DNA from 3 places in the Desulfosporosinus acidiphilus SJ4 genome. Region 3 is predicted to be linked to each of the others. Evidence: riboswitches for the same ligand, from Rfam matches in the RefSeq annotation. Region 3 holds a riboswitch; each other region holds the start of a gene.
The links. Region 3 has a riboswitch for magnesium ahead of DESACI_RS07085 (magnesium transporter MgtE N-terminal domain-containing protein). Riboswitches for the same ligand answer to the same signal wherever they lie in the genome.

Region 1 (2,276 bases), 660 kb from region 3:
AAACATAGATAACATCACTATGCATGATTTCCTTAAGTTCGATATCAAGTTCAGAAATGACAATATCCCTTAAAGAGACAATCGCAATAAGTTTTTCATTATCATCAACAATATAAAGATAATAAACCGTATCTGGTTCAGGTTTTAAGTGCCTTAACTCCTTTAAAGTTTCGTTGACTGTCATGCTCTGATTAAGAGAGATATAATCTGTGGTCATTAAACTTCCTACCGTGTCATCCGGGTATTCCATCAATTCCCGAACTTCAAGAGATACTTCTTGTTCCATCTCATTTAACAGTTTCTCGGCATCTTCCTCTTCCATCTCATCAAGAATATCTGCAACTTCATCTGCCGGCATTTTCTCAAGAACGTCGGCAGCCTTTTCTACCGAAAGGTTAGCCAAGACGTGTAATTGCGCATCTGTTTCAAGTTCTTCAAGAACATCTGCCGCTCTCTCTTCGTCGAGAGAATTAAAGATTGCAACCTGGGTGTGTTTATCGTATTCTTCAATAATATCGGCAAGATCCGAGGGGTGAAGGGTTGAAAGTTTGTCATGTTCTTTGGAAAGCGTTAGTCCAACATGGATATAATCAACGGAAGCCACATCATCCCATAAAATCATTTTACTTGGTACGCGAATCCCAAAAGGTTTTAAAATTCTCTTGATCGGTTTAGCAATCCCGATACGTCTTAAGAGGCCATCAAAACCTACATCAACCGCAATTGTAAATGTACCGCTTTTTAGAATTGCTAACCGTAAATCGTTCACCCTTACAACTTTCCGGCCATCCATATCGACAATTTGCTTATCTAAAACATGCTTTTTAAGAAACATAGTGTTTTGTTTGGCAACTTCAATTTCTTTTAACCGATCACACTGAATAATATACTGACCCTGATTTTTATAAATAGATACCTCAGAAAAGTCAATAACTCTAATTTTCCCCTCTACCTTAACTTTAGCTGCAATTACTTTTGGGCTGATCTCGTTTACATCAACTATTAAATCCAATAGCTTGCCAACTATCTTTTGATTATCCATAATAACCTTATTACCTAGTACCCGGCTAAGATAAAAAGTTGATATTGTTAACACAAAAAATCCCTCCATTCTTGTACGGAGGGATTTTTGACAATAATATATTAAACTTAGATTTATCAATAAATCAAAGTCTTAATTCCCTCCATAACCATATTCAAATACAAGCATCTACCATCAGGGTCTGTATCCATAATTACGACCTCCTATGATTAGATTATTAAGTTGCAATGCAACGGTTACAACTTCCTAAAAAATAATAAAACCTTCGCCAAAACTTGAACATGGCGAAGGCAAAATAAGCCCTTGTTGATCCCGTTCAAGCTTTAGCTCTGCAAGGCAGTGAAATTACATTAGGTTATGCCTTGTTTTTCGACATATCCTGTTGACCTTCTCGAGTTGTCTCCAACTCTCCGCGGCAGCAATCCATATCCTTGCGGTAGCCTCACCTACCGAGGTAATATTAACTTTGTTTTATTGTAATACTTTAATTTCATTATTACAAGCACATTTAGCCAATTTGCGTCTGATTTATTTTATTTCGGTTCATAAAGTTCAAATATCTAATCGATGCTTAATGAATAGTTTGTTTAAGCGGAAATTTAACTATTTTGGATAACATCCAGACCTCTCTCCTTTATCTGGCGAAGATATCGGTTCTTTGAATTTTCCAAACTACCCTTGCTCTTTTCGCCCTTGATAAACCGCTTTGATTTCGGGTGGTGACAGCGGTATTGGTCGAGCTACCTGCTTCTAAAACTTGATTATCGTCTTCCAGCAAATTCGTATATTTATGGCATAACTTCTCATCAACTGCCCTTTCTTTCTAAGGATAGGATCTCCAACTAGTCACTGGTGACATTCCGGCTGCTAAACCCAAAGAAAAGGCAACCATTTTTACTCGGTTGCCTTAGTGATAATTATTGAGTTATGTTAGTTCTGCCAATTATCTTTATGCTATGTTAATATTGAATGACTTTGAGAGAATATCTAAATATCAAACCTTTGTATTACTTCATATAAATGTTCCGAAGTTTCGGCTAATCCTGCTGCAATCGCAACTAGTTCTTGCGTTGAAATCATCTGTTGCTCGGCTGCAGTTGCCGATTGATTTGCCCCCTCGGCAAATTGTGTTGCGATTGAGGTAGCCAATCTTTGGGCTTCAGCTAACTGTTGGCTTCGATTTAATAAATGATCGGCATTTGAAAGATTTTCTTCTACTCTTATAGAGGTGGAG
Region 2 (2,276 bases), 1.6 Mb from region 3:
CATTATTGATTTTCGAAAACTAAACTATGCCGAGCATCCTGAAAAGCAAACGAGCAGAAGAAGGGTAAGAATCCCAGGCCCCATTACAGCGAGGAATAGTCCTATTCGTTCTCTGCGGTTCATTCGCTATGCCCTCCCTTCGCCCGCAGCCGCCGGCGTGCAATTAAGCTAGAGTGTATCTCTGCACGCGGACGATCCGGCATTAATAACTCCAAAACGTCGTCAACGGTGATGATACCCAAGACCTGATCTTGATCGTTGACGACAGGGACGGCAAGCAGACCATATTTGTGAATAATTTCAGCCACTTTTTCATGATCAACAAAGGGGGATATTTTGACAATTTTCGTATGCATAAGCTCACTAAGCGGGGTATGGGGAGCGGCAATGATAAGTTCTCGGAGCGAGAGCACACCTTCGAGAGTCTCTTGCTCGTCAATAACATAGAGATAATAAATGGTTTCTGCTTCAGGAGCAAGGCGCCTTAATTCATTAATAGCCTGATCGGCGGTCAGCCAGACAGGTAAGCCGATGTATTCGGTCGTCATCAGAGAACCGGCAGTTTCCTCTTCATATTGCATCAGTTCACGAACATCTTCGGCATCATCGGATTCCATGAGGCGAAGAAGTTCTTCTGATTTCTCCGCGGATAAAACACTCAGGATATCGGCAGCCTCATCAGCAGGCATTTCTTCGAGGATGTCGGAGGCACGTTCTTCATCCATCTGGGAAATCATTTCAACTTGGGTGTCTAATTCCATTTCTGATAAGGCATCAATGGTCTGCTGAGAGTCAAGAGATTCGAGAAAGTTAGCTCTTTGTTTGTAATCCATTTCCTCAATAAGGTCTGCAATGTCTGCAGGGTGAAGTTGGCGGAGCTGCTCTTTTTCCCGAGTTAGTTGGAGAGAGGAAGTTCTGTTTTCCAGAGGTTTGATGTATTGACAGCCTACAAAGTTATTCCTAATACTTTTCAATAAGAACTCTATACCTAAGCGGCGAAACAGGCCGCGGACTCCAATGTCTACCGCGACTAAAACAACGAACTGGTGATTATCGCGAGAGACCCAGGACAAAGAAATATCATTGACGCGTACGATTCTTGAACCTTCAAGATCAATAATTTGTTTATCTAAGAGCCATTTTCCAATAAATGTTTCATCATCATGCAAAGGGCAGGTTTGTTGCTGATCAAAGGTTGTATTTAAGTGAAGGCCCTCTGCATCCCAGGATTCGACCCATTGGATCGGAATAAGCGCGGGGATTTTTTTGGCATAGCGAATGCCTGTAACCAGAGGTGAGAGATTATCCCAACGCATGGCAAGGTCATGTAATCGACCGATGCAGCGACCTTGAACATCCCAGATTGGTTTATTGGATAACTGGCTGAAGAAAAACTCACCTAATACTTTTACGTCGCTCATTTGCTTCCCTCCTTTTAGTGTCGGAGTCTGGCGCCTTGGGCGAAAAGACTCCTTTGAGGATTAAGAAAAATACAAGTGCACAAATGATAAGGGCCAGAACCCATAAAACCACCTCCTTAATATTCCCTAAAATAGAATATTTCGTACAGTTCTGAAGTATAAAAAAGACCTCTATACTAATACAGAAGGTCATGGGTAACATTGTGACCTCCCTTCTCGTTGAGTTTTAGCACTGCATAGCGTAGAGTTATCTCAGCCACATTAAGTAAAACCTTATGCCGGCAATACCTGTTCTACCCAATTGGCGTCTCTCGACATTTCTGGGCAGTGGCTTATGTATATGCAGGAGCCTCACCTAACAGAGATTCATGTCTACTCCATTATATGTATAACTCATCAAATTCGTCAAGATTTTTGCTTCAAATTAGATATTCACTCTATCTCCGTTAATTAATCAGGATTGCTTGTGATTTCTCGATGATACTTAATGCTTGGAACTTTTGCCTTTTCTCTTGTCCTTATGATATAATCAAAAACGGATTATGACGTACGATTCGAGAGGAGGGTGTTTGAATGGCAAAACACATTCAGACGATTGTTAAAGCAAACCTAAGTGCTACTGTTAAAACTGGGGGCTGCGGAAATTGTCAGACCTCTTGCCAATCTGCATGTAAAACTTCATGCACGGTTGGTAACCAAGTGTGTGTTAAATAATGTTGCTCTGAATTTGTACATGATCTCAGAACCCAATCCTTCTCGGGCTGGGTTCTGTTCTATTTATACTAAGAAGCGAGAGAGAGGACGATAATGTTTAATTTTAAGGAATTGGCAGGATACGATTTCAAAAAGAATGTT
Region 3 (2,276 bases):
AGATAGTAAATATAATCTGCCTCAGGAGCAAGTTCTCTTAACTGCTTAATGACTTCATCTGCCGTAAGCTCTATAGAGAACACCAAAAAGTCGGTTGTCATCAAACTACCTGCAGTTCCTTCGTCATATTCCAACAACTCACGAAGGTCTGAAGCTGCTTCATTTTCCATTAAACTTAATAGTTGGTCCGAATCATCCTCATTCATTTCGGATAGGAGGTCTGCTGCCTCATCTTGCTCCATTTCTTCAAGTATGTCTGCAGCTCGCTCTTTATTTATTTGTCTTAGAATGGATTTTTGAACATCTGGGTCGACCTCAGCTAAAGTGTCCGCCGCCATTTCAGGATTTAACTGTTCAAACAATTCCAATCGTTCATAATGACTAATGTTCTCCAGAATATCCGCCAGATCTGCTGGATGTATTTTTGATAGCTTATCTCCTGAAGCACGTAAAGATAAGCTATCGCCCCCTGTTGATAACGACTGCACCATGTCCCATCCTATAAAATGGGGCTGCAACCTCTTTCCACTTGTTGGCATACTAAACATTCCTCTAGGGAGGAGCCTCCGAATTAAACCAACGAAGCTAACATCAATAGATACAATATGTACTCCTTTGCTGTTACCCGCTAATTTAATATCATTGACACGAACTAGCTTGGCTCCATTGATATCAACAATCTGCCGATCGAGTATCCCACTAATATATAAATGACCTTCAGATACTCTTTCAAAACGAACTTCTGAAGCGATTACCCGGAGTGCGACAACCTGTCGACTTAGCATATAGATCTCTTTCCAAGGAACAACTTTGAGCTCCCCATTATACTTAATAATCAATCCCCGAACAGTCGGAAACGTAGTCTCTGGATCGACCCAGACATCCCTAACTTTACCGAGCTTTAGACCACTACGATCAATAATATATTTACCTATTAGTTCGCTAACAAAAAGATCCGTCAATAGCTCCATCATTATCCCTCCAATAACAAAGTGATTTTATGAACCATATCTTGGTCTAATAATTTTACTATTCTTTGTTCAGGGCCTGCGTCCATAAAACCACCTCCTCTTTGATGGGAAAATGACTGGGATATACATTTTAAAAATTGGTAATAAGTGAATACAATATCATTTGGAGATTACAGTATTGTATTTGATTACTATTAAGAATGTGAAAGTTAAGATGTAAGCGGAAACTTGCTTGGTTTAATTTAATAATGTCTTTTATTTCCTTTAATATACCTTTAGGCCTATTAAAATTACATGAATCAAGATCATCATCACCCAATCGTCCCACCTCCATACAAAAAAACAAAGCTTTCCAAAAATAACGGAAAGCTTTGTAAAGCGCGCACAAGAAAAATAAACCCACTTTCCTCACTCGTTCTGAGCTTTGGCACTACACGACGTAGAATGAGAAAATTCATTCAGCCACATTATGTAAAACCTTAATCCGGTAATACCTGTTCTACCCATTGGTGTCTCTCGACATTTCCGGGCAGTGGCCTTTGTTCGTATAGGAGCCTCACCTAACGAAGAAATCTCAATTGTCGTAATGAATTTATCACTTACATCTTTTCCTGTCAAGACTATTTTTAATGCGTCTAATGATTTATATCCGATGTCTAATGTTCCAGTAATTACGGTGTAGTTTCAGAACAGAAATATTAATAATCAAATCCCGATCAATAGGATGAAATCAGAGCACTCTGTTTTTCTAAGCGCGACCTAGAAAAATCATTCATTCATTGGAATGTTTTTCATGCCTTGGTATTGTAACAATTTCTATATTCGTACGTATTATAACTCCAGAATCCCCCCTCTAAGTTAGCTAAAGCTAACCTATCCACAGAAACATACTAAGGAGGTCGATGTGTCCGATTAAATACAAAAATAGTTATTCTTTGTTAGCCTTAACAAACATGAAATCTTCAAAGGCTTGTTGGCAAGATGGATTGTTTTTCATAAATTCCACCAGAGTTTTAATAGCATCGATCGTTGCAGTCGAAAGGTAGTGTTCCATAGCTTCCGCCTCAGCAACAAAATTACACTTGCTACATATTAACCCAAGAAACTCCTGTAGCAATTGGTTTCGTAAAACTAAATAGCTGCCCGTTTCTCTACCTTTATCGGTGAGTCTGATTTCACCATATCGTTCGTAGTTTATGTATTGTTGGTCTCTTAACTTATAGAGAGCCTTTGTTACGGATGGCAATGCGACATTTAGTCTATGACTAATGTCTGTTACCCGAACAATATCAAGTGTTAATGAAA

Region 1: another riboswitch for magnesium. It lies ahead of DESACI_RS10185 (magnesium transporter); the one in region 3 lies ahead of DESACI_RS07085 (magnesium transporter MgtE N-terminal domain-containing protein).
Region 2: another riboswitch for magnesium. It lies ahead of DESACI_RS22270 (magnesium transporter); the one in region 3 lies ahead of DESACI_RS07085 (magnesium transporter MgtE N-terminal domain-containing protein).

What each region holds. Positions count from the first base shown of each region.
Region 1 is NC_018068.1:2,201,390-2,203,665, reverse strand. It holds gene DESACI_RS10185 (magnesium transporter) at 1-1,096, opposite strand, end outside; M-box (ykoK) riboswitch at 1,347-1,503, opposite strand; gene DESACI_RS10180 (methyl-accepting chemotaxis protein) at 2,030-2,276, opposite strand, start outside.
Region 2 is NC_018068.1:4,877,275-4,879,550, reverse strand. It holds gene DESACI_RS22270 (magnesium transporter) at 120-1,421, opposite strand; M-box (ykoK) riboswitch at 1,626-1,791, opposite strand; gene scfA (six-cysteine ranthipeptide SCIFF) at 1,995-2,135, shown strand; gene scfB (thioether cross-link-forming SCIFF peptide maturase) at 2,229-2,276, shown strand, end outside.
Region 3 is NC_018068.1:1,541,849-1,544,124, reverse strand. It holds gene DESACI_RS07085 (magnesium transporter MgtE N-terminal domain-containing protein) at 1-974, opposite strand, end outside; M-box (ykoK) riboswitch at 1,372-1,546, opposite strand; gene DESACI_RS07075 (metal-dependent transcriptional regulator) at 1,900-2,276, opposite strand, start outside.